4 regions of the Alteromonas sp. Cnat3-28 genome follow, and region 1 is predicted to be linked to each of the others. Evidence: predicted binding sites of a transcription regulator. Region 1 holds the regulator's gene; each other region holds the start of a gene.
The links. The regulator FNR, encoded in region 1, switches genes on or off when oxygen is low (the NO sensors DNR and NnrR bind a similar motif). The targets are predictions, from matches to a motif close to TTGATCTAGATCAA.

Region 1 (5,737 bases):
AACGCCAATGCTTTCTAGATATTCAGGCAAGATATGTTCTGGGAAACCAGGCTGCTTTTGGTCAAGATTAACCGCAACGATATCAAAGTGAATAGGCGCAATCTTCTTTAAAAACAATAAAATATCTAGCATGGTGTAGCTGTCTTTACCGCCAGATAAACACACCATTACTTTGTCGTTGTTTTCAATCATACCGAAATCGCCAATGGCTTTACCCACATTGCGGCGAAGTCGTTTCTGAAGTTTGTTGAAGTTGTACTTTTGCTTACTTTGCGCAGCATTTAATGGCGACGCGTCAGCACTGTTTGTGCCTAAACTCATAATTAACTAGCTTGGTTTGTGATAAAGCCACCATTATACATTAAAGCGGCTTTTCGAGACCATGCTTGTGAAGTTAAATTTGTTGGTGACATACCGTGTTGGCCGCTAAGTAACGGCAAACACGGGCTATGTAGACTTGATGAAAAGACTACACCGACAACGGCGACACAAATCCATCAGGCTTAATTGCAAGCACATCGCAATTGAGTTCGTCGATTACGTGTTCTGCAGTGTTACCAATTAGGGCCGCTGAAATTCCCACACGGCCAACGGTACCAATAACAACCAGCTCTGCATCCAGTGTTTTTGCCACTTGTGGGATAACTTTTTCCGGAAGGCCTTCTCTTACTACGCATTTGTTTTCAGGAATACCGTACTTTAACGCGTGACTACGCATTTCTTTTAAATGATGATTTTTTACCGCGTCGTGATAGGTATCGGGGTCGAACTCAGGCACTTCTATGGCGATATTAAGTGGTGTAGAAGGGTAACTGTTGACCAAATTTACGCTACCTTTCAATAAAGAGGCGTAGTCGTTAGCAATGAGGGTGAGCTTATCGTTAAGTGCGGCATGCTCATCGTCTTCACTGCCTACGTTTACTGCAGCAATAATCTCTCCTCCTTCTGGCCAGTCGTGCTCTTTAACGAGCAATACTGGCCGAGGGCATTTACGCATTAAATGCCAGTCGGTGGGGGTGAAAATAACAGAAGCAAGATCGTCGTGCTTTTTGGTTGCCTTTACCACTAAATCTATCTGATTGTTTAGGGTGTAGTAAATAATCGACTCATACGCACGATTATTCCATTCTACAACGATATCAGTTTCAGTGAATCCTTGTTCTCTTAAGTGGGTGGCAAGCCATTTTGCATGCTCCTTTGTAACTGCATCGCGCATTGACTCGCGCTCATCCGGGCTAAGCATGGTCGTCATATCATAAGATAAGTCGTATACCACCATCATTGCGGTAACTGAAGCGCCTGTTTTTGAAGCGAGTTCATAAGCTCGGCTTAGTGCAGGTTGGTTATCGCGCTCGGCATCTACCACGGCCAGAATTCGTTTACACTCAATCATAACGTTCCCCTAACTACGAAACTTAGTAGCGGCTGTCGAAATCGAAGCTTTCTAATACTAACTATAAACGACATTGGGAAAAACGTAAGTTGTTTTAGATCAAGAATTTTACGAGGCGACCATGAGTGAACCTACCTAATTGAATATGGAGCAACCGGCGTGGCGCTGAAAGGGTAGATAGGTGGCTAACACATGTGTCGTCCTAATATAGGTTGACAGTTATTAGGCCAGCTCTCGAAGCTGGCCTTTTCTATTATGCACTGCGTTAGGCGTTTCCATATCTAATGCTAAGTGCGGTCTCATTTCATTGTAAATATTGATTGATTCGGTAACGAGTATTTTCAACTCTTCGATTGTTTTACATCGGTAGAGTAAGAACTCTTGCTTAAGTATACCGTTTATTCGTTCTGCTAATGCATTTTGATAACAGTCGTAACCATCTGTCATTGACGGCTGGATCCCATTCGCATTCAACTCATTCTGGTAGATAGCTGAACAGTATTGTAGCCCTCTGTCTGAGTGGTGAACACTGTTACCTGCATATCGTTTATCTCTGACGGCCATCTTCAGTGCTTTGACTACATTTTCAGCCCTCATGTCCAAGCTCAAGTGGTGCCCTACAATTTTACGCGTGCTAGAGTCTGTTACTAACGATAGATAGTGTACACCTTGGTCGGATTCGAGATAGGTGATATCGCTAACAAGCACATGCTTTGCATTATGCAGACCTTCTTCCTTAAGTAAATTTGGATGCTTTTTCATCCAATGTTTACTGAATGTAGTTTTGGTAAAGCTTTTCTTTGGCTTAACGAGTAGCCCCTCGCTCCTTAAGTAAGTAAAAAAGCCATCTCGACCTAGTTTAATCCCATGCTCAACCAACTTTGGTTTTATAAGTTTATAGAGCTTACGCGTCCCTATTTGCGGCATATACTTGCGCCAGTAAAGTACCCAATCTTTAATTATCGATAGCTCTGCTCTTCTACATTCCATGCGAGAAACAGCCTGGTAAACCGACTGTCTCGATACTCCCACAACCCGGCATGCTGCCGCCAAATTTATTTCTTTTCTTTTTTTGGCTTGCCAGACGTACCGGATAAGTACTTTTTTCTGAGACCCGCTCCATACTCGTTATCCATAATATCTACCATTCCATTAAGGATTTTATTACGGAGCTTTTCGTCAGCTAATTCTCTCTCGAGACGTTTTATTTTTTCGGCTGGTGTTTCTTTTGAACTTGGCATAAGTGGATGCTGAAATGGTTTCGACCAGTCGAGTCTACCATGCTTTCTGAGCCAAACCAGTACCGTCGACCTTCCTTGTATTCCGAAGTGAGCTTGTGCCTGTTTATAAGTGAATTCGCCTTTTTCTACACGCTCAACCACACCCAATTTAAAAGCTAAGGTGTAATCACGCTGTGTGCGCTTAGGTCTTTGATTACTTGAAGTTGTCATAAAGAAGTCCTCTTTATGTCAACGTATTTTAGGACGGGACAACAGGTTACAAAAAAGCGCGCTTAGTGCGCGCCTTATTTAACACTTAAAAAGGACTAACCGCAGACAACGCTAGGGCCGTTAAGCGCCGCTAGTTTGGTGTTTAGCCTATCGAAATCCAAAATAGTAATAAGCTTGCCGTCTACTTTTATGATGTTGTCTTTTTGAAAACGGCTTAACAGACGACTAATCGTTTCAATCGTTAACCCTAAATAGTTTCCAATTTCGTTGCGCGTCATGGTTAAGTGGAATTCTCTATGGGAAAAGCCACGCTCTTCAAAGCGCTGAGAAAGATGTGATATAAAATACAATAAACGCTCTTCTGCGGTTCGCTTGTTTAAAAGCATGATCATGTCGTGATCTTGTTTTATTTCAGCGCTCATGAAGCTCATGATTTGGTGGCGCAGCTTTGGAAATTGCACTGACATTTCGTCGAGGGTCTCGTAGGGAAGCTCACACACCATGGCAGTTTCTAACGCAGAGGTATAGCTTTGGTGTTTGTTCTCTCTTAATGCATCGAAACCGATAATGTCACCAGGAAAGTGAAAGCCGGTAATCTGTTCTTCACCTTCGGTATTAGTCACAAATGATTTGAATGAACCGGTTCTCACTGCAAATAGAGAACGGAATTTATCACCAGTTTGAATCAGCGTGTCACCTTTATGAAGCGGCTTCTTGCGTTCAATAATATCGTCAAGAGACTCGATTTCTGTTTTGTTTAACGCCACCGGTAAACACAGGTGACTGAAACTACAGTTTTGACAGTGAATAGAAAATTGGCTTCCTTTGCTCATAATGCACGCTCTCTAAAAGAATACCCGACAATAATACACCCATTTTTAAACGATTGCGCCATGAATAAGATAAGCGGCATATATTGCCATTATTACTGCAATAATTTGTCTAAAATGATTATGTTGAAAACTTCGAACAATATATTGGCTACCAGCGCTTGCAGCGAGCAAGGTGGGTAATGTACCCAAACCGAAGAAGAACATAATAGCAGCGCCTTCTAGCGCGTTACCCGCCGCGAGAGACCAGGTAAGTGTGGAATACACCAAACCGCAAGGAAGCCAACCCCAAATAAAACCATAAGGCAACGCACTTAAAGGGGTCTTAAATGGCAAAAAGCGTTTTGAAAGCGGCTGGACTTTGGAAAATAGGCCTTTACCCGCATTTTCCAGCACTGTTAAGCCAGTCCACCACTTACCCAAATAACACGCCAGTAGAAGCAACATGATTCCGCTAAGTAGGGAAAGGGCATAGTTGGCAAGAGGTATATAATCTGCTGCAATTTTTCCAAGTGCCCCGGTTATTGCTCCGGCGATAGTGTAGCTCACTATACGTCCCATGTTATAGGCAAGGGTATAGGGTAGTGCTGAAGCGCCTTTAGGCGATACCATCCTTAGCGCAGCGACAATTCCACCGCACATTCCCACACAGTGAACTCCACCGGCTAAGCCGATAAGAAAGGCAGAGAAGTAGTTAATCCCTTCCATGTGGCGCTTGGCTTTTGTCTACTTTACTGTCTTGAAGTTGCTTGCGTTGCTCAGCTAGCTTTTTTTCTTCTGGCGGAAGATCATCGTCAAACAGTATGCTATAACCTTGGCGATCTAAATCTTCAAATTGATTGGTTTTCACCGCCCAAAAGAATATCACGATAGCGACGGCAACAATGATGATGGCGATTGGAATTAATACGTAAATAATACTCATGCTATTTGCTCAAGAGTCGCGTTGAGTTTGTGACCACAATGATACTGCTTAACGACATACCAACAACAGCCATCCACGGTGAAAGTAGGCCTGATACGGCGAAAGGTAAGATCAAAACGTTGTAACCTACCGACCAGCCAATATTTTGCCTTATTTTTTGCTTCACTTGGTGCGCAGTTCGAATAAGTTCTGGTACAGAAAGCAGCTGATCGCCAAGCAGTATCACGTCGGCGGCAGTTTTAGCCACGTCTGTGGCATTACCCACTGCAATTGCCACATCAGCACTGGCAAGAACTGGAGCGTCGTTAATACCGTCACCCATCATCATCACTTTCGCGCCAGATTGCTGCATAGCTTGAACGGCTTCGTACTTTTGCTCAGGTGTTAGGCCACCTTTAGCGGTCGAAATTGGCAATGGTGCGGTAAGCGCATTAACGTTTTGCTGTGTATCACCACTTAAAACGGCGAGGGTATGGCTTGCAGCTAATATATCGAGAGTTTCTTGCGTATCTTCTCTTAGTGAATCCTTTACTTCATACGCCGCCATAATACGCCCCTTAACCGTGAGAAACACGTTAGCTGAAGGGAACGCTTCAATGAGTTTTAGCTGAGATTCGTGAACGCTGAATGCTGCAGAACCCATAGAAAACAACGTGTCATTGATCTCACCGCTGATACCACCTCCTGGCGTAACGGTAAAATTAGTCACTTTGTGTACCGTGCTATCGATAACGTCAGCACTGCCGCTAGAGGCAGAATTCTCGCTAAAGGCTATACCGTCGCTAAAGGCTATACCGTCGCTAAAGGCTATACCGTCGCTAAAGGCTATACCGTCGCTAAAGGCTATACCGTCGCTAAAGGCTTTGGCAATTGGATGTTCAGAGCGTGACTCCAAAGCGCGTGCAATTGATAGCGCACTGTCACTATCCACACCGTCTGCGTACCAGGCATTTGAAATAGTGAACTTGCCTTTTGTGAGCGTACCGGTCTTGTCTAATGCGATAGTGTCAATGTCAGTAATTTGTTCAAGCGCATCGGCCCGTTTTAATAAAATACCTTGTCTGTTTAACTTTGCCATAGCACAGGTTAACGCTGATGGCGTAGCCAATCCTAATGCGCAAGGACAGGTGGCAACCAG
Region 2 (5,737 bases), on a different contig from region 1:
TGCCGTCCTTAAAAGGACTGGTTAGGCCAAGGGCAATTAAATAATCTTGTCTTACACGCAATGAGCCGAGCGTAACGTGACCTTTGATAATTTCACCAGTGCGCGGGTCGACAACCGACGAACCATAAGACCAACCGCGCGTTGCGCGATGTACCCAGTTGATTACGTTATAGCGCACGTCCATTGGGTCGGCACCTTCGGGCAATACTTTCACCTGAAACGCGTCTTTGTAGCCTGCGGCTTCATAGGCTTGATTCCACCAGCTCGCCCCTTCTTTAAGCGCGGTCATTACGGGTTCTGGAATACCAGGATCTAGGTAATACACAATAGGCTCGACTGCTTCGCTCATTGCAGCATGCGGGGTTTTCTTATTTAAACGATGGCGGGTAATAAAACGCTGTTCAGTAGGCTCGCTGATAGGCGTTGAATAATCAAAGTAACTGAATTTCCAGTAGCCCGAGTACGGGTGGTACTCTCTGGGCGTGTAATTGTCGTCGGGCAGTGCCACAAACGAATGATGCAAATGCACCGACAAGCTTTCTGGGTCGGGCGTAACTTGCTGCATGTATTCGCCTGGCTTCTTACCTGCAAAGGTGACTAAAGCCTCTAATTCAGTATTCTTTTCAAAGCCTTTGGTTTTAGGTAAATACACGCCGCTTCGCATGTTATCTACGCTAAAACTGCCTTGGTTAGTTCCCGCTAAGCGATTGCCAATGCCGTGAATATCGCTTAATAAGAACGGTGTGTAATCTATTAGACTGGCACGGTCGTTTTTGGCTACCAGCGTAAAACCTGCAATAACCGAATCAGCAAAGGCTTCATCAATGCTCTGTTTCTCAGCGTCGCTGCCGTGAGCTGCTCGATATTTGGTGTTGTGCTGCTTTAATAAAACCTTGTTTCCAAATTTTCCAAAGCTTACTAAACGCGTATTGCCTAGCTGGCCGCGATCAAGGCCAATGTCGTTAGACCCTACGCCATACGGCAAACTACTTTGAAACAGGTATTCGGCGTGGTCTGTTGGCACCGCCAAGTAAACTTTGTCACTTTCATCGTCATAGTAAACAGGAATTAAACCATCTTTTTTGGTCATATTGCTGGTGAATTCACCAATGCTTGGCAGCGCAGCCAATGCGGAAGACGTAGACACGACAAATAATACCGTAATCGCAATGGCCGATTTGCCCGATGCTTTTACTTGTCGTGCCGCTTTATGAAAAATGTTCAATTGCAGCATGCAGTTAGTCCTTATTATTGTGAATTTCTAGCCTACCCTATGTGGTGGGTTTTGCCCATGGTAGTTCATCGTTTAATGCGCTTTTTTTGCTTGTTATTTAGCTGTGAACAGGCTTGGTTTTTCCTACCGAAGGTAATGCACTAAAAACGCAACTATATGGAAGAAAACAGCTGGCATTGACTCTGCTCAATTGCCGTTTAAACATTCAAAAACACAAGCGACAACAAATTATTTGATCTTGGTCAACACCAAGCTTTGTTTGAGTTGTAGAGGTATTTTACGGCTTATAAAATCCGCCGCCTTGTTTAAAGCGTCTAGTAGCGGTTTTTATCTATGACTTCAAAATTATCACCTAATCGCAGCTCTTCTAACCTACGTGAAGACTCAGTTTCAACATTGCCAAAACAAACGTTAATCGCGCCAGAATTGCTTGCACCTGCGGGTAGCTTACGCAATATGCGCTACGCTTTCGCCTATGGCGCTGATGCTGTTTATGCTGGGCAGCCACGCTACTCGCTTCGCGTAAGAAACAACGAATTCAGCCTTGAGAACTTAGCGATAGGCATAGAAGAAGCACATGCTTTAGGTAAAAAGTTCTATGTAGTAAGCAACATTGCTCCGCACAACAGTAAGCTAGGTACCTACCTTAAAGATATTTCACCAGTAATTGCTATGAAGCCCGATGCGTTAATTATGTCAGACCCAGGGCTTATTATGATGGTGCGCGACGCCTTTCCTGAAATGCCTATTCACTTGAGTGTACAGGCCAATGCGGTGAACTACGCCACGGTGAAGTTTTGGCAGAAACAAGGCATAGAGCGCGTTATTTTGTCCCGAGAGCTCTCTTTGGAAGAAATTGAAACTATTCGCGAGCATGTTCCAGACATGGAATTGGAAGTGTTTGTGCATGGCGCGCTTTGTATGGCGTATTCGGGGCGCTGCTTATTGTCTGGATATATGAATAAACGCGATCCGAATCAGGGCACTTGTACCAATGCTTGTCGATGGTCTTACGATGTTAAGGCAGGCGAGGAAAACGAAACTGGCGACATCGTTCTAACCAATGAGATTAATAAGGCAGTTACAGCACCTCAAGTGGTAATTCCTACCCTTGGTGAAGGCACGCCAAGCCCCAAAGTGTTTATGTTAGAAGAAAAGGAAAAGCCTGGAGAACTGATGCCAGCTTTTGAAGACGAACATGGCACCTATATTATGAATTCTAAAGATTTGCGTGCCGTGCAACATGTTGGCAGGTTAACCCAAATGGGCGTGCATAGTTTAAAAATAGAAGGCCGCACTAAATCACATTACTACTGTGCCCGAACCGCTCAAGTCTATAGAAAAGCAATTGACGACGCTGTAGCAGGAAAGCCTTTTGATAGTACATTAATGGGAAGCTTGGATACTTTAGCTCATCGAGGTTATACCGAGGGTTTCTTGCGTCGCCATGCGCACCACGCGTATCAGAACTATGAGTATGGCCACTCAGTCAGCGATAAACAGCAATTTGTTGGTGAAGTGATTGACCGTTGTGAAGAGTCTGGCTATGCAATTATAAACGTTAAAAACAAATTCTGTGTAGGTGACTCGCTTGAGTTGATGACGCCAAGCGGCAACATTACCTTTACTCTAAATGAGATGCTGGATAAGAGAAACCATTCTATTACGGATGCTAAGGGTTCAGGACACCAAGTAAGAATACCGATACCCAGCGATGTGTCTCTAAACTTTGCCCTACTGCTGCGAAATTTAGATGAAGGCGTTGATACCCGCAATCCGTTTCGAAAAGCTCCTAGTGCAGTAACACCCGAAAACGCGAGCGAGGCATAATGCATGGCACTGCTTATTCTTGATAGCTGCATTAACTGCGACATGTGCGAACCCGAATGCCCTAATGCCGCTATAAGCATGGGTAATAAAGTGTATGAAATAGACCCGTTACGCTGTACAGAATGCGTGGGGCATTACGATGCGCCTACTTGCGCAGCGGTATGCCCAATAGATGTTGTTAAGCCTGACCCGCACAATAAAGAATCACTAGACGAGTTGGCCGAAAAGTTTGTTCGTTTAAATAGTTAGCTATGAAGTAAGTCAGCGAGTTAATTGTACTTCTCGAAGAATTCCCTTGAATCATAACCAAGAGTGATCCCTAATTGCGGTACAGTTTGAATTGGCACTACTAATAAGGGTTTTATTTTGAAGTTTGCCTCTCGCGCTACAGCGATCTCTCCGTTTCTTGCTATGGCCTATGGCGAAAAAGCCACGGCACTAGAACAGCAAGGTAAAGATGTTATAAGACTTAATTTAGGCGAGCCTGATTTCGGCGCACCCGCAGCAGTTCTTGCCGCAATGAAAGAAAGCTTAAATGCCCCAGTTTTTCCCTATACCTCGGCGCTGGGCATGGCTGAACTACGTGAAGCCGTTGCACGCTTTTATGAAGTTAAACATGGCGTAGCGTTAAGCCCTTCTAGAGTGGTCGTGACCGCTGGGGCTTCTGGCGCTTTACTTTTGGCAAGTGCTGCCTTGGTTGAACCAGGCGACAACGTGATATTGGGCGACCCGTCTTACCCTTGTAACCGACGTTTTTTAAACGCATTTGGCGCAGAGGTAACGCTGGTACCAACACGCAGTGAGGATAACTTTCAGCTAACCGCAACAAGTGTTGCCGATAATTGGAAGCACAACACGAAAGGCGTACTTATTGCCACACCTGCCAATCCTACTGGTACGGTTATAGATGCAGAAGAGTTGACTAAAATTGGCGAGTACTGCAAATCCAAAGGTGGCTTTTTAATTGTTGACGAAATTTACTTGGATCTATCGCTTTCGGCTGATCTTGATGTACGCAATGATACATTCGCTTCCCAATCGACCTTGGGCACTGATACCAAACTTCAAACCGTACTTGCCAATGCACAGCTTGAAGAAACAGTGGTCGTAATAAACAGTTTTTCCAAATATTTTGGCATGACCGGCTGGCGTCTTGGCTGGTGTGTGGTACCTGAAGCAATGACGCCCATCGTTGAAAAACTCGCGCAGAATTTGTTTATTTGCCCCTCTACCCTATCGCAAAAAGCCGCTCTTGCGTGCTTTAAACCAGAAGCATTGGCGCAATGCGAGCAAAACCGCCATACGCTGGAAAAGCGTGCTTCCCTTGTTTTTAGTGCACTTGAAAATATGAGGCTTGGTTTAGATGCAAAGCCTGACGGTGCGTTTTACGCCTACATCAATATTAAGCACACAGGGCTAAGTGCAATTGAATTTTGTGATGCCCTACTTTCACAACATCACGTAGCGCTTACGCCGGGTAATGATTTTGGTGAGCACAATGCCAACCATTACGTAAGACTGTCTTTCGCCACTAGCATTGAACGCTTGGAGGAAGGGCTTTCACGGCTTGCTGAGTTTGTAGAATCATTAAGCTAACGCTTTTTTATGCTCACCATTTAATTTCGTGAATAGACAAATATTACCGAAAAAAATGATAGATATGGGTGCTTGTGCGTATATTGAGTAACGCATATTGATGACACGTGTCGAAACGAGATAAAACAGGACAAAACAATGAGTAACGAACGGGAATTTGATGTAGTTATTTTCGGTGCTACAGGTTTTACGGGTAAGTTAGTAGCTGAATATTTTCAGGCTCAGTATGGCAGCGATGACAACGTTAAGTGGGCGGTCGCAGGCCGAAACGAAGCTAAACTCAACGGCGTAAAAAAGAAGCTAGGCATTAGTGAAAGCGTTGCTAGCATTGTAGCCGATGGTGATGATGATGACGCGCTAAATGCGTTGACGAAGCGCACAGCCGTTGTACTTACCACTGTTGGTCCGTATCAAATTTACGGTGAAAAGTTACTTTCTGCATGTGTCGATAACGGCACCGGCTATACAGATCTTTGCGGTGAGCCAGCCTGGATGCACCAAATGATCAATAAATACGAAGCGAAAGCTAAAGAAACCGGCGCAAACATTGTGTTCTCGTGTGGCTTTGACTCTGTGCCTTTTGACCTTGGTGTGTACTACCTTCAAGAACATGCCAAAAAGCAAACTGGCGATGTCATTGAATATGTAAAAGGTCGCGTTCGTAAAATGCAGGGCACGTTCTCTGGCGGTACGGCTGCAAGTTTAAAAGCGACCATGGCGGCTGCGCACAAAGATAAGTCTGTCATGGCGGCACTTATTAACCCGCACTCATTAACCGATGGCGCGTCAAATCAGCCACAGCCCGATGGCAATAAACCTTACTTCGATGAGCAGTTAGGCACATGGGTTGCACCATTTATTATGGCGGCCATCAATACTAAAAACGTTCATCGCACGAACTACCTGGGCGGATATAGCTACGGCAAGAACTTTCAATATGATGAAATGATGATGACTGGTCCAGGTGAGAAAGGTGAAGCCATGGCGAATCACGTTGCCAAAGATAAGTCGCTTGCAAGTGATGATGGCCCTAAACCAGGTGAAGGTCCGAGCAAAGAAGAGCGCGAAAATGGCTTT
Region 3 (5,737 bases), on a different contig from region 1:
TTCATTGTTTGATATCGTAGCTCACCAATAAAAGCACGGGCAGCTGGTCCCAACGTATCGCCGTCTTCAAAAGACAGATAAAGGAGCGCCTTACGCAATGCTGCATTATTATCCAGGGGAAGGGGAACGAGTGTACCGTCTTCAAGCTCATCTTTAATGATTGCTATAGGCAGCCACGCAAAACCCAACCCCTGAGCAATAATATCTAATGACGTTCTAACGTGGCTTACGGTCCAGCGTTGCTCTGCACCTAACCAGCCCACATCAGCTTTACGCTCCGCAGATGAATCCCTTACCACAATTTGACGATGCGCTTTTAAGTCTTCCAGTGTGAGCGTTCTATCTAATTGGTGTAATGGATGGTCGGCGTGAGCGACAGCTGCAAACTCAATTTCGCACAAGTCTTCGCTAAAGCCATTAGGAAACACGAAAGGAGAGATGCCTAAATCAACTTTACCATTGCTCAAAAGTGAATTTGCGCCACTGAGCACAGTTTCTTCTATCTCGATACGAAGCAGCGGAAACTCAGCAGAAACTTTCGCTAGCACGTTATAAAGCAATTCAGACGGAAAAATAATATCCACCGCTATGCGTAAAGTTGTTTCTGTGCCAGATTGAAGGCTATTGGCAACGGCCTCGAGCTTGTGCGCTTCGCTCAGCAAAAAAGAGGCACGGCGATACATAAGTTCGCCTTGCGGAGAAAGCTGGACTTTACGTCCAATATTCTCAAACAACGACACACCAATGGCGTTTTCAAGCTTTTGAACCGCGTGGTGAACGCTCGATTGACTTTTGTGAACTTCAGCAGCAGCTTGATTAAAGCCGCCTGCATCGACGACGGCTTTGAACATTCGCCATTGTTCTAACGTAGATTTCAGCATACAGGGCCTTAAAACTCTTAATTAACGCTACTTATAGCATACACGTGGTTAAGAAGTCATTTTCGGTTTGCTTGGTTTATCGTGGGTACAGGGCATGTCACAACCGAAACGTTCTCATAGCCCATTTTTATAAGTTGCTCTGCTGCTAGTTTTGCTCGAATGCCCGATGCACAGTGAATATAAAGTGGCGCTGAAGCATCTTTAAACTGTTCCAGTGCCTTCATTTCGAGCACGCCGCGTGGTATGTGAAGCGCAGAAGGTACGGGCTGATTGGCAACTTCGGCACTCTCTCGTACATCAATCAGTATACCGCTATTGTTTCGGCACTCACTAGCCGCTTGCTTTGCAGATACAGTGCGTAAGTTATCGTCTATGTTTTCTATTCGAGTCTTCATATCTATAAGCATACTTTTCCTTTTTGCCTAAACTTGGTTAAAATAAGTAAAATCTAATATATTGATGTCAGCGTAATAAAACAATGTAAAATACAGGGATTCGTCGCATAAATTGGCAGGTCGGCAAAATGTCTTATACTTTAGTATAGTAAATGGCTAAATTGGTGCCGAAATACTTTACAGATAGAGAGTGCTTATGTCCGAGGATATGGTAATAGGTTCAGATGATATAATGGAACACGCTGCGGAAGCCGAAATCTTCCTAAAGCAATTCGCGAATAAAACACGCCTTATGGTGCTTTGTTCGTTGCTGAAAGAGGAAAAATCGGTAACCGAACTTCTCGAAGTTGTTAGCGTCTCGCAGCCAGTGATTTCTCAGCATCTTGCTTTATTGCGAGAATCAAAGATGGTGGCCACAAGAAGGGAAGGTCAAACTATTTACTACCGCTTAGCAGACGAGCGCGTCAAGCGTTTGATTGCTTTGATGTACGAATTTTTCTGCGAGTAATCTTCTTTTTGTATCCTAAGCTACAATGTCCGCCTTCAACAACGGACATTGTAAAGTTCCTAACTAAAAATCGCCAACAGTGACATTCTTCGGTTATTAATTTCCGTTTTTATTCAATTGCTCGCAAAGCATAGGCACATAGCCTTCTTCAGATATTTTTTCACTTTCCACTTCAGGTCTATCAACCAATTCGTCGTGACTTAAATTGACTACTACGCTGTGCGCCGCCCAGTCGATACTTTCAATATCGCTAGGTAGAAGTGCGAGATGTTTGCCACCCGGAAGCCAGTTGTTGGTATCTACCACTAGCATGACTATCTTCCAGCTCTCGGTGTCAATGACAAAGTTACTGATGTGGCCCACGTTATCAGTGGTTGTAGCAACTTCATATCCACCAACTTCGCCCACTGCTCTTAGGTGGTTGGTGCTCTTTTTCGGGTTTTCAGTTTCAGACTCTTCAGCGCGCTGTAATTCGACCAGTTCATTTGGATGTGCGAACTCCCCCCAAGCTCCTGGTCCAATCCAATAGTATCCGTAACCAAAATATTTGAAGAGATTTTCTTCGTATTCACGTGACACAGGCTTATGTTCGTCAATAGAGGGGCTGTTTTTTAATGTATCAACTGTCATATTGATATGAACAGACTCACTATCTTCATCTAACTGTTTGACAGATATAGGTGATATCACCACTTTACGGCTAAGCGGTAGCCAAGTATTGGTATCTGCGACCAAGTAGCGAACAGTGAAGGTTTCGTCATCGAAAAGGATATCGCGGATGCCGCCCACTTTGTCATCAAGGGCATGTATAGAAAAGTGAGTAAGCTGTTTTGAACTAATGATCATCGTTGCGCCTCCTTTGCATGGGCTCGTTTTTCAGAATGAAATGCACAATTCACTGCACATCACTCTGTATTACTACTAAGTGTAGACAGTCCTTAATGTTTCTTCATTTTGTTCTTGTCTGAAGTTGATTGAGATCATTTGTTCAATAACAAAAAAGCTCGCCGGAGCGAGCTTTTTAGTAATGCTGTAGCATTATGCTACATCGAATTCTTCATCAGAGTAATCTTCATCATAGTCTGATTGGTTACTCGCACTGCTGTGAAGGGTGTAGAAGTGCTTTTTACCCCTTGCTAATCTGACGTATTTCGCCCAGGCTTTTTCTAGGTTATTGCTAGCTTCTACTTTACCTGTAACGAATTCGACGAAATGTCTCTCATCATCACTTTCAGGCGACAATTCGCCACTTTCAAGTCCTAGCAGTGTTTTGCCGTAGTGGGTTAGAAGATCGGCTTCAGTAATACTGAAGTCACCTGATTTACGAAAACCGTATGGAAACTTCTGACGGTCAATATAAGGTTTTGCAGATTGTCGAATAGCTAAACTTTTCATGTTGTACCCAACGTAATGTTTTGTTCAGCGCACTTTTAAGATAATTAAAAACGAAGATAAAACAAAAGATTTTTCTCTTATCAATAAAAAATTTTTAACGGTATAAAATCTAACACTAAATTTTAGATTACGTTTGAAAAGTATACAGAAAGTGCGAGGGTATAACCTCAAGCGTGATATACCTAAGCTCTTGAAATTAAAGTAAAATGTAGTTTTTTACTTATTGGCCCTGCAACGGGCGTCGCTATTACACGAGCGTAAATGAGTTGGACGTTAAAAGTCTATGAAAATCACTGATGGGAATAATCAAAAATTCTTGTCGCTACGATGATTAAAATTCGTTTTCTATTTTGTCGCTTAAGATAATAATTGAGGTGTGTTAACAACCCAGAGAAGTCAATGAGTAAAGACTATCGTTACCAGCGTGATGAATGGGACTCGGTAGAAGAGGAAGATTTTCACGCTAAAAAGCCAAATTCCAAACGTCAAAGTACTGTAAAGGAAAAGCAGAAGCGTGACCTGCAACGCCGTGACAAACAGCGTCGCCTGCACCAAGAAGAGTATTAATTCAGCGAGTTGGTGAAATTTTAATAAAGCGTACCGTTTATAGCGGTGCGCTTCTGTGCTTTTGTGTTTACTTGCCGTATTATCTGTGTCAATTTAGACCCACTTTGATTCGGTTGTACAATAAGCATGGATATACGCTTTCTCACCACCTTTATAGAGGTGGCAAAAACTCGTCACTTTGGTAAAGCGGCTGAAAACCTTTACCTTACTCAATCTGCAGTCAGTGCGCGCATAAAGCTACTTGAAGAGTATTTTCATACCACGCTTTTTATTAGGCAACGCAACAGTATACAGCTCACTCAATCTGGTGAGAAACTTCTGCCTTACGCTAGGCAATTATGCGCAACGCTAAACGAAGCAAAACAAGAGCTCCAAATTCAATCCTCTGAATATGTTGTTTGCGGCGCAACACAGCTGGCGAGCGAGCTGTTATTGCCTCAGATGCTCAGCCACCTACACAACTCGTTTCCCGATTGGTCAGTAAAGGCTGAAGTTCTTACGTTAGATACCCTTTCGCGACAATTGCACGAAAGGGTGACGGACTTATCATTCTCCACTGAACCGTTGAAATCTGAAGAAGTAAACAGTGATGTATTGCTAGAGCAGGATTTGGCGCTATATAGAATTGGACAAGCGTCTGAGACTATTGATGCAGCAGATTTTGTGGCTATTGATTGGGGAACTAAGGCAAGAGACTGGTTGCTTACTGCTTACCCTCAACTTCGCGATGCAAAGTTAAGAACCAATTCGTTGAATCTTGCGCTCAACAATTTACAGAGCGAAGGTGGTATTGCCGTATTACCGACCAACGTTGAGAGTCAGTTACCCGGTAGTGTGAAAGTGACCAGAATTGAAACGTTAGAAAACGTATCGTTTAAGGTGTATGTGCACAGCATGAAGCAAGTCAGACGAGTGGGTCTAGCAGAGATAATAGAAAGCGTGTCTAAAGCGTGTTAACCGCTGCCAATAAATTTACTCACGGTGCCTAATTTAAAGGCATGTGAATCGCAGAATTAAAGAGAGAAACTTATGTCACAATTACATCCTTTATTGGAAAAAAACGCATTTCAACGACTAGAAGCAAGCCTTGCAACAATTAAAGCGGAAGAGAAACTCTTCATTCTTAAAGATGAGCACGGCTGCGTAATGCTAACTACTGATGAAGAAGATGGTGTTCCGGTTTGGCCTGATGCTGAATTAGCACTCTTGTGGGCAACCGAAGACTGGGCACACTGTGAAGCGATGGAATTAAGCACCGAAGAGTTTTTGACTAAGTGGGTGCCGGGCATGACGCAAGATGAATTAATGGTCATTGTATGTCCTGTACCTGCTGAAGAAGGAGAGGTGATTACGCCAGAAGAGTTCGCTGACTACCTTTAAGATGTGATCTCAAGGGGAAGACAAAGGGTAATTATCCAGTAAGCAAATGGGGCATAATAAAGTTAGTTGGGTACAACGTATCTGGCGATTATTGTGCCCTTAATTGATAACCCAAGGAGGCGTTATGTTTACTGAGCAACCCACAATGAATAGTCTATTCAGCCAACTAGGTTTAGGAAGTTCAGACGAAGAAATTGCTGAATTTTTTGAAACACATCGAGGGCTGAACAAGAGCCAACATCTTCATGAAGCGCCTTATTGGAATGAAAGTCAGTCTGCATTTTTGAAAGATGCCATTGTTGAAGACGCTGCGTGGGCCGAAGTGATAGACCAACTTAATGCTGAATTACACGAATGATGGCTCTGCGCTCATAGATTTAAACGTCAAACTAATATTCAATGCTCTGAGAGAAGGTAATAACCGTTTTGTTGCACCCATCTGCTGATGATTTGTGGTTTCTTCCGTTAGGCGGAACGGGCGAAATTGGGATGAACCTCAATTTGTATGGTCACGATGGTCAATGGTTAATGGTTGACTGTGGGGTTTCTTTTGATGAGCCTCTCGTACCTGCCTACAAAGGCGTCAGCCAAGCGTCTAACCAGAATACGTT
Region 4 (5,737 bases), on a different contig from region 1:
CCGTTGGGCATAAGTGTATGCTGCACGGCTGCCAGTTGGGTAATCGAATTCTCGTTGGCATGGGCGCTATTGTAATGGATGGTGTTGTTGTTGAAGACGATGTGTTTATTGGTGCAGGTACATTAGTACCGCCGAACAAAAGGTTAGAAAGCGGATTTCTTTACGTGGGAAACCCCATGCAAAAGAAAAGGCCGCTCAACGACGCCGAAATGGCATTCCTGAAACAATCTGCCGTTAACTATGTTGTATTGAAAGATGAGTACCTTGAAGAAGCGAACTAGTTTCGCTTCTCACCTTGCTCAACGATAGCCCTGACACGTTTTACAATATCTGAAGTATCGGGGCGCTTTTGTGTCCATATGTAGAAAGCTTCAGCCGCTTGCTCAACCAGCATCCCTAATCCATCTATTTGCGTTTTGACACCAAGTTCGGCCGCATCTCTCATAAAGCGCGTGGGTGAGTTTTTATAAACCATGTCGTACACCACTTCACAGTTTTGTAAAACACCATCATTTAAACGGCACGGCAATTCATTGCTTAAACTGGCGGCTGTTGAATTAATAATAATATGAGGCGCAACATCTGCGATATCCTCAAGCGCGACCACCTGCACTTTAGCGTTAGAGGCAGCATTTACTACTTCCTCAGCTTTTGCTTTGGTTCTATTTGCAATGGTTAAAGAAGCGGCCCCTGCTTTTATTAACGGGGAGATTACGCCACGGGCTGCGCCGCCGGCACCAATAAGCAACACGCGCTTACCCTTAATTTCCACACCGCTGTTAAGCAGATCGTTTACCAGCCCTACACCATCAGTGTTGTATCCCCACACTTCACCGCTGTCACCATTCATTAGCGTATTAACAGCTTGTGCATCTTTGGCTGCTTGGTCATCTACCTTTGCCAAGTTGAATGCATCAAGCTTAAAAGGCATAGTGACGTTACAACCTACCGCGCCTTCCTGAGCTAAAAACGCGTTGGCGGCATCTACAAAACCATCTACTGGCGCAAGTATCTTTTCATAAGAAATCTTTTCTCCCACTTGTTCAGCAAACATTTGATGGATAGTTGGTGATAAACTCTGTGCAATAGGATTTCCGAATACAGCGAATTTTTTCATGGGAATACGAGACTTATTTAATATAAAGAAGAAAAGCGATAATCGTGCTTCGCAGAGTACACCATATGAACGTATAGGTGGAGAGGAGAAAGTACGGGAATTAGCAAATACGTTTTACGACATAATGGAAACCGATCCACTCGCCAATGAACTGCTAGCTATTCACCCCCAGCCATTAGACAGAATTCGCCACGTGTTCTTTCTCTATTTAAGTTTATGGCTTGGTGGTCCTGATGATTATCAGCAGCAGTATGGCCACCCGCGTCTGCGTGCACGCCACCTACCTTATACCGTAACACCGGAGTTAAAAGCGCAGTGGATGTATTGCATGCGAAAAGCCATGTTTAAAACGGTTGAAGATATCGCCTTAGCTCAACAGTTGATAGACGCACTTGATCAACTCGCCAATCACATGGTGAATACAAAATAAAAAAGCGCGTTGAAAGGATTAACCTTTTAACGCGCAACTCCCCTGTTACTGTCTACGCTCTTTATGGCGCATAAAGTAGTGCAATTGTGAAAGCCTAATAGTTAATAAGGCGTAGAACTAATAATTAGAATGTGTAACCCACCGATAAGGTATACACCCAAGGATCTATTTCAATATCACTTACCTTTCCAGCAGCATCACCCACTTTGAAGGTTGCTTCGGTATCTATATCAATGAATCGAACCGATGCATTGACATGCCATTTGGTATCAATTTGGTAATCCATTCCCACCTGTGCTGACAAGCCAAATGAATTATCAAGCGAAAGGTCGCTTAAGCCAGCTGTTTCATTCGCACCTGTAAACTCTTCATCAAAGATAAAGGTATAGTTGATACCTGCACCAATGTACGGCTGAAACGCAGAGCTGGCATCATTAAAATAGTAGTTTGCGGTAAGGGTAGGTGGAAGGTGCGTGACTTCTCCAAGCTGGTTACCCGTCCCTAACGGGTCAGCAACAGAAAAATTAACGTCGTGCTTAAAGGGCGTTGCGGCAAGCAGCTCAATATTAATATTGTCAGTAATAAAGTACGCTACGTTTAGACCTAGCTGAGTATCGTTATCGATATTAAGAGCCACGCCAAGATCAGTTCCACCCGCGACGATGTTAGACGTCGATTCGTCAGGAGCAACGGTCGTAAGACCGCCACGAACAATCCAGTCGCCCTGCTGGTGAGCGCTAGCTAAAGGTGAGAGTGCAGCAAGTGTAAGGCAAAGTGCAGATGCAGATAAAAAGTGTTTGCGCATGATGTGTCTCTTTTGTGTTTAACTAAGATGGCGCTACTTTACGCCTGTGGTTAAGAGAAACATTGATCCAGCGCAAGTTTGATAACTCACTGAAACACAGATGATATTCCACCTTGATGTAGATCAAAAAAAACGCCGCATTAACGTTAATACGGCGTTTTTTAGTCATTAAAGATGAAAGCTGCTATCGGCGGTCCGCGTAAGGATTTAAGCGCAGCCTTATTTAATAATTAATCACCAATCAGTAGGTTTTAACCAGTCTGTCAGCTTGGCTTCGGCGCTACCCGGTGCAGGTGTATAACAATACTCCCAGCGCGCGAGCGGCGGCATCGACATTAGAATTGATTCAGTACGCCCGCCGGTTTGCAGTCCAAATAAAGTGCCCCGGTCGAATACAAGGTTAAACTCAACGTAGCGGCCCCGGCGGTAAAGTTGGAAATCACGCTCTCTTTCGCCGAAATCGGTTTGCTTACGACGTTCAACAATAGGAACGTAAGCATCGATGAAGCCATTACCAACAGCCTGCATATATGCAAATGACTGTTCAAAGCCCCATTCATTCAGGTCGTCGAAGAATAAACCGCCCACTCCGCGAGTTTCATTGCGATGCTTTAAGTAAAAGTAGTCGTCGCACCACTTTTTGTACTTAGGGTAAACATCATCGCCAAACGGCTTACATAATTTTTTAGCAGTATCATGCCAGTGTAAAACGTCATCTTTAAACGGATAAAATGGCGTCAAGTCGAAGCCGCCGCCAAACCACCAGATAGGTGCCTCGTCCTCTTTTTCTGCAATGAAAAAGCGAACATTAGCATGTGACGTTGGGATATAAGGGTTATGTGGATGAATAACGAGTGATACACCCATTGCTTGAAAGTTTCTTCCCGCAAGCTCAGGCCGATTAGCCGTTGCTGAAGCCGGCATTTGACTGCCAAACACATGAGAAAAGTTAACGCCGCCTTGTTCAATCACCGCACCATTTTTTAGTACTCGAGAACGGCCACCGCCACCTTCTTCTCGCTGCCAGCTGTCTTCAACAAACTGGCCCTTACCATCGGCAAGTTCAAGGGTCTGGCAAATGGTGTCTTGCAGCCCTAGTAAATAGCTTTTTACTTGTTCTATTACTTCAGCGGCATTTTTACCGTCCAGTAATTCTGCTGATGTCATGCTCTTATTACCTCTGCTGTGTCACCATCGCGAATGGTACTGGGTTTAGTTGCACCGCCTACTTCTCCTTCAACATAGAAAACGGAATCAGCGAATACGGCTTTTGCTTCTTCAGTAGTGGTGGCTGGCGGTTGGCCGGTCAGGTTAGCGCTTGTAGAAACTAACGGTTTACCTAACTTGTTGCACAATTCCACTACTACAGGGTGATTAGTTACGCGCACCGCTATTTTACTATGCTTGCCGGTTAACCAAACTGGCGCAGATGACGACTTAGGTAATAGCCAAGTATTAGGGCCTGGCCAGCTCGAAAAAATATCGGTGCGTCTGTCAGGGCGAATGGCGTTGTCGTTAACATAAGGCAGTAGCTGACTGTAGTTTGCTGCAATCAATATCACGCCCTTTTCTACCGGTCGCTGTTTTATCTCTAACAGCGCATTTACAGCGGCTTCATTGTCGGGGTCACATCCGATGCCCATTACCGCTTCGGTTGGATAAACGATTAAACTGCCAGCTTGGAATGCGGCAACAACAGGGTCTACTTCAGGTGAGTTAGCCTCAACGGGGGTAAACGTGTTTACGTTCCCATTTTGGATATCAGACATGGTTTTAATCTCTACGTATAGTTCTTCTTTAGTTGTTCGTATAATTACTTTTTAAAGCCACAACTAGGCTGAGGACACTGTAAATGTCCCTTTTTGTCTATCAATACTCCCCAACCGCAGTCTGGGCAGCTTTCATTAACCGGCGTGAAATTTAGCACATATCGACATTGTGGATAATGGTTGCACGCAAAAAACTGTTTGCCATATTTGTTAGTACGCGAGATTAGATGCCCTTTCTTACACTTTGGACAATCCACCAAAGTATCTTCTTTTTCTTTAATGGGCTCTATGTGATGGCATGAAGGAAAATTGGTACAGCCGATAAACATGCCAAACCGCCCTTTCTTTATGGCTAAGTCGGATGCGCATTCAGGGCAGGCTACACCGTCTAAGGTTTTCAGTATGGTGGTTTGTTTATCGTGAAGTGGCTTACTAAAGCTACATTCCGGATAGCCCGTACACCCAATAAAAGGGCCGGATTTACTGTTCTTTATATGAAGAGGTTTACCGCACTCGGGGCAATCTCCGAAATTATCATCGAGAGCATGCTCGTGCGCTGAAAAGAGTGAATGGTCTATTTTAGACATGTATTGGACGTTAAGGCCTTAAACGCGCTGCAATTTCACAGCGCATTTTTAAGTAAAGATTCAAATACCAGTGACTACAACTGCATTAATGCAGAACACCATCTGGCTCTTCGAACAAAAGATCTTCCATTTGTGCGTAGGCTTTCTCTTTGCCAGGTACGTTGAATAGTACCATTAGCACAACCCACTTCAGGTCTTCCAAGCAAAATTCATTGGAATCAATTTCCATAACGCGATCTATAACCATTTCGCGTGTGGAGGCATCCAACACATTAACCTGTTCTAAGAACATAAGAAAACCGCGACATTCCACATCTAAACGCATTTGTTCTTCATGCGTGTAAATACGGCTTAAGCTAGTGCTAATACCTTTGCAAAAGTACGGTTTGATGTCCGTCTCTTGCAGTGCCGCTAACTTTTCTAACCATGCGAGGGCTTTATAAATCTCATCGTGATGAAATCCTGCGCGCACAAGCTCTTCCGTTAACTCGTCTTGGTCAACACGAATTTCCGTTTCACTGTGAATGAAGTTTTCAAACAGATACATGAGGATATCGAACATATTATTTTCCCCTCAATTTAACGTAACCACCAGGGACAGCGGCCACTAAACCACGCAACTCATATTCTAATAATGATGCCATTGCTTGCGATACAGATAAGGCATTGCGCTGGGCTATGACATCAATAGCGGTGATGTCATAATCCACACTAGCTAATAATTTATCGGTTGCCAAGCTATTCGCTGTACTTTTTTCGTTTTGCTCGTCAACATTCAAGCCTAGTTGTTCCGGCTGAACGCCAACTTCATCTAGAATATCGCTTATATTTGTTACTAATTTGGCGCCCTGTTGGATTAACCAGTGGCAACCTTCAGCGTAAACGTTAGCGATATTGCCTGGCACAGCGAATACTTCTCGCCCCATATCTGCGGCCAAATTCGCAGTTATCAAGGTGCCACTCTTAATTTTTGCCTCTACCACTAAGGTTCCAAGGGATAACGCTGCGATAATTCGATTTCGCCTTGGA

Region 2: a site for FNR is predicted at 1,467-1,480, ahead of yegQ (tRNA 5-hydroxyuridine modification protein YegQ). Genes of this name have one in related genera too.
Region 3: a site for FNR is predicted at 2,755-2,768, ahead of MHM87_RS19030 (PRC-barrel domain-containing protein). Genes of this name have one in related genera too.
Region 4: a site for FNR is predicted at 2,466-2,479, ahead of MHM87_RS19245 (OmpW family outer membrane protein). Genes of this name have one in related genera too.

What each region holds. Positions count from the first base shown of each region.
Region 1 covers NZ_JAKREY010000001.1:106,484-112,220, forward strand. Annotated here, with positions in the region: gene ttcA (tRNA 2-thiocytidine(32) synthetase TtcA) at 1-321, opposite strand, end outside; gene uspE (universal stress protein UspE) at 470-1,393, opposite strand; one part of gene MHM87_RS00530 (IS3 family transposase) at 1,616-2,493, opposite strand; one part of gene MHM87_RS00530 (IS3 family transposase) at 2,493-2,844, opposite strand; gene fnr (fumarate/nitrate reduction transcriptional regulator Fnr) at 2,940-3,677, opposite strand; gene MHM87_RS00540 (sulfite exporter TauE/SafE family protein) at 3,723-4,382, opposite strand; gene ccoS (cbb3-type cytochrome oxidase assembly protein CcoS) at 4,369-4,599, opposite strand; gene MHM87_RS00550 (heavy metal translocating P-type ATPase) at 4,601-5,737, opposite strand, start outside.
Region 2 covers NZ_JAKREY010000015.1:78,812-84,548, forward strand. Annotated here, with positions in the region: gene MHM87_RS15030 (zinc-dependent metalloprotease) at 1-1,234, opposite strand, end outside; gene yegQ (tRNA 5-hydroxyuridine modification protein YegQ) at 1,568-3,064, shown strand; gene MHM87_RS15040 (YfhL family 4Fe-4S dicluster ferredoxin) at 3,068-3,313, shown strand; gene MHM87_RS15045 (aminotransferase class I/II-fold pyridoxal phosphate-dependent enzyme) at 3,431-4,660, shown strand; gene MHM87_RS15050 (saccharopine dehydrogenase NADP-binding domain-containing protein) at 4,799-5,737, shown strand, end outside.
Region 3 covers NZ_JAKREY010000032.1:6,585-12,321, reverse strand. Annotated here, with positions in the region: gene MHM87_RS19045 (LysR family transcriptional regulator) at 1-881, opposite strand, end outside; gene MHM87_RS19040 (rhodanese-like domain-containing protein) at 938-1,288, opposite strand; gene MHM87_RS19035 (metalloregulator ArsR/SmtB family transcription factor) at 1,473-1,784, shown strand; gene MHM87_RS19030 (PRC-barrel domain-containing protein) at 1,881-2,630, opposite strand; gene MHM87_RS19025 (DUF413 domain-containing protein) at 2,823-3,179, opposite strand; gene MHM87_RS19020 (hypothetical protein) at 3,579-3,746, shown strand; gene MHM87_RS19015 (LysR family transcriptional regulator) at 3,873-4,703, shown strand; gene MHM87_RS19010 (DUF2750 domain-containing protein) at 4,776-5,126, shown strand; gene MHM87_RS19005 (DUF2789 domain-containing protein) at 5,251-5,484, shown strand; gene MHM87_RS19000 (ribonuclease J) at 5,553-5,737, shown strand, end outside.
Region 4 covers NZ_JAKREY010000034.1:6,425-12,161, reverse strand. Annotated here, with positions in the region: gene MHM87_RS19260 (gamma carbonic anhydrase family protein) at 1-281, shown strand, start outside; gene aroE (shikimate dehydrogenase) at 278-1,117, opposite strand; gene MHM87_RS19250 (group II truncated hemoglobin) at 1,116-1,547, shown strand; gene MHM87_RS19245 (OmpW family outer membrane protein) at 1,672-2,352, opposite strand; gene hemF (oxygen-dependent coproporphyrinogen oxidase) at 2,587-3,519, opposite strand; gene MHM87_RS19235 (Sua5/YciO/YrdC/YwlC family protein) at 3,516-4,121, opposite strand; gene MHM87_RS19230 (type I DNA topoisomerase) at 4,166-4,708, opposite strand; gene MHM87_RS19225 (DUF494 family protein) at 4,794-5,270, opposite strand; gene dprA (DNA-processing protein DprA) at 5,272-5,737, opposite strand, start outside.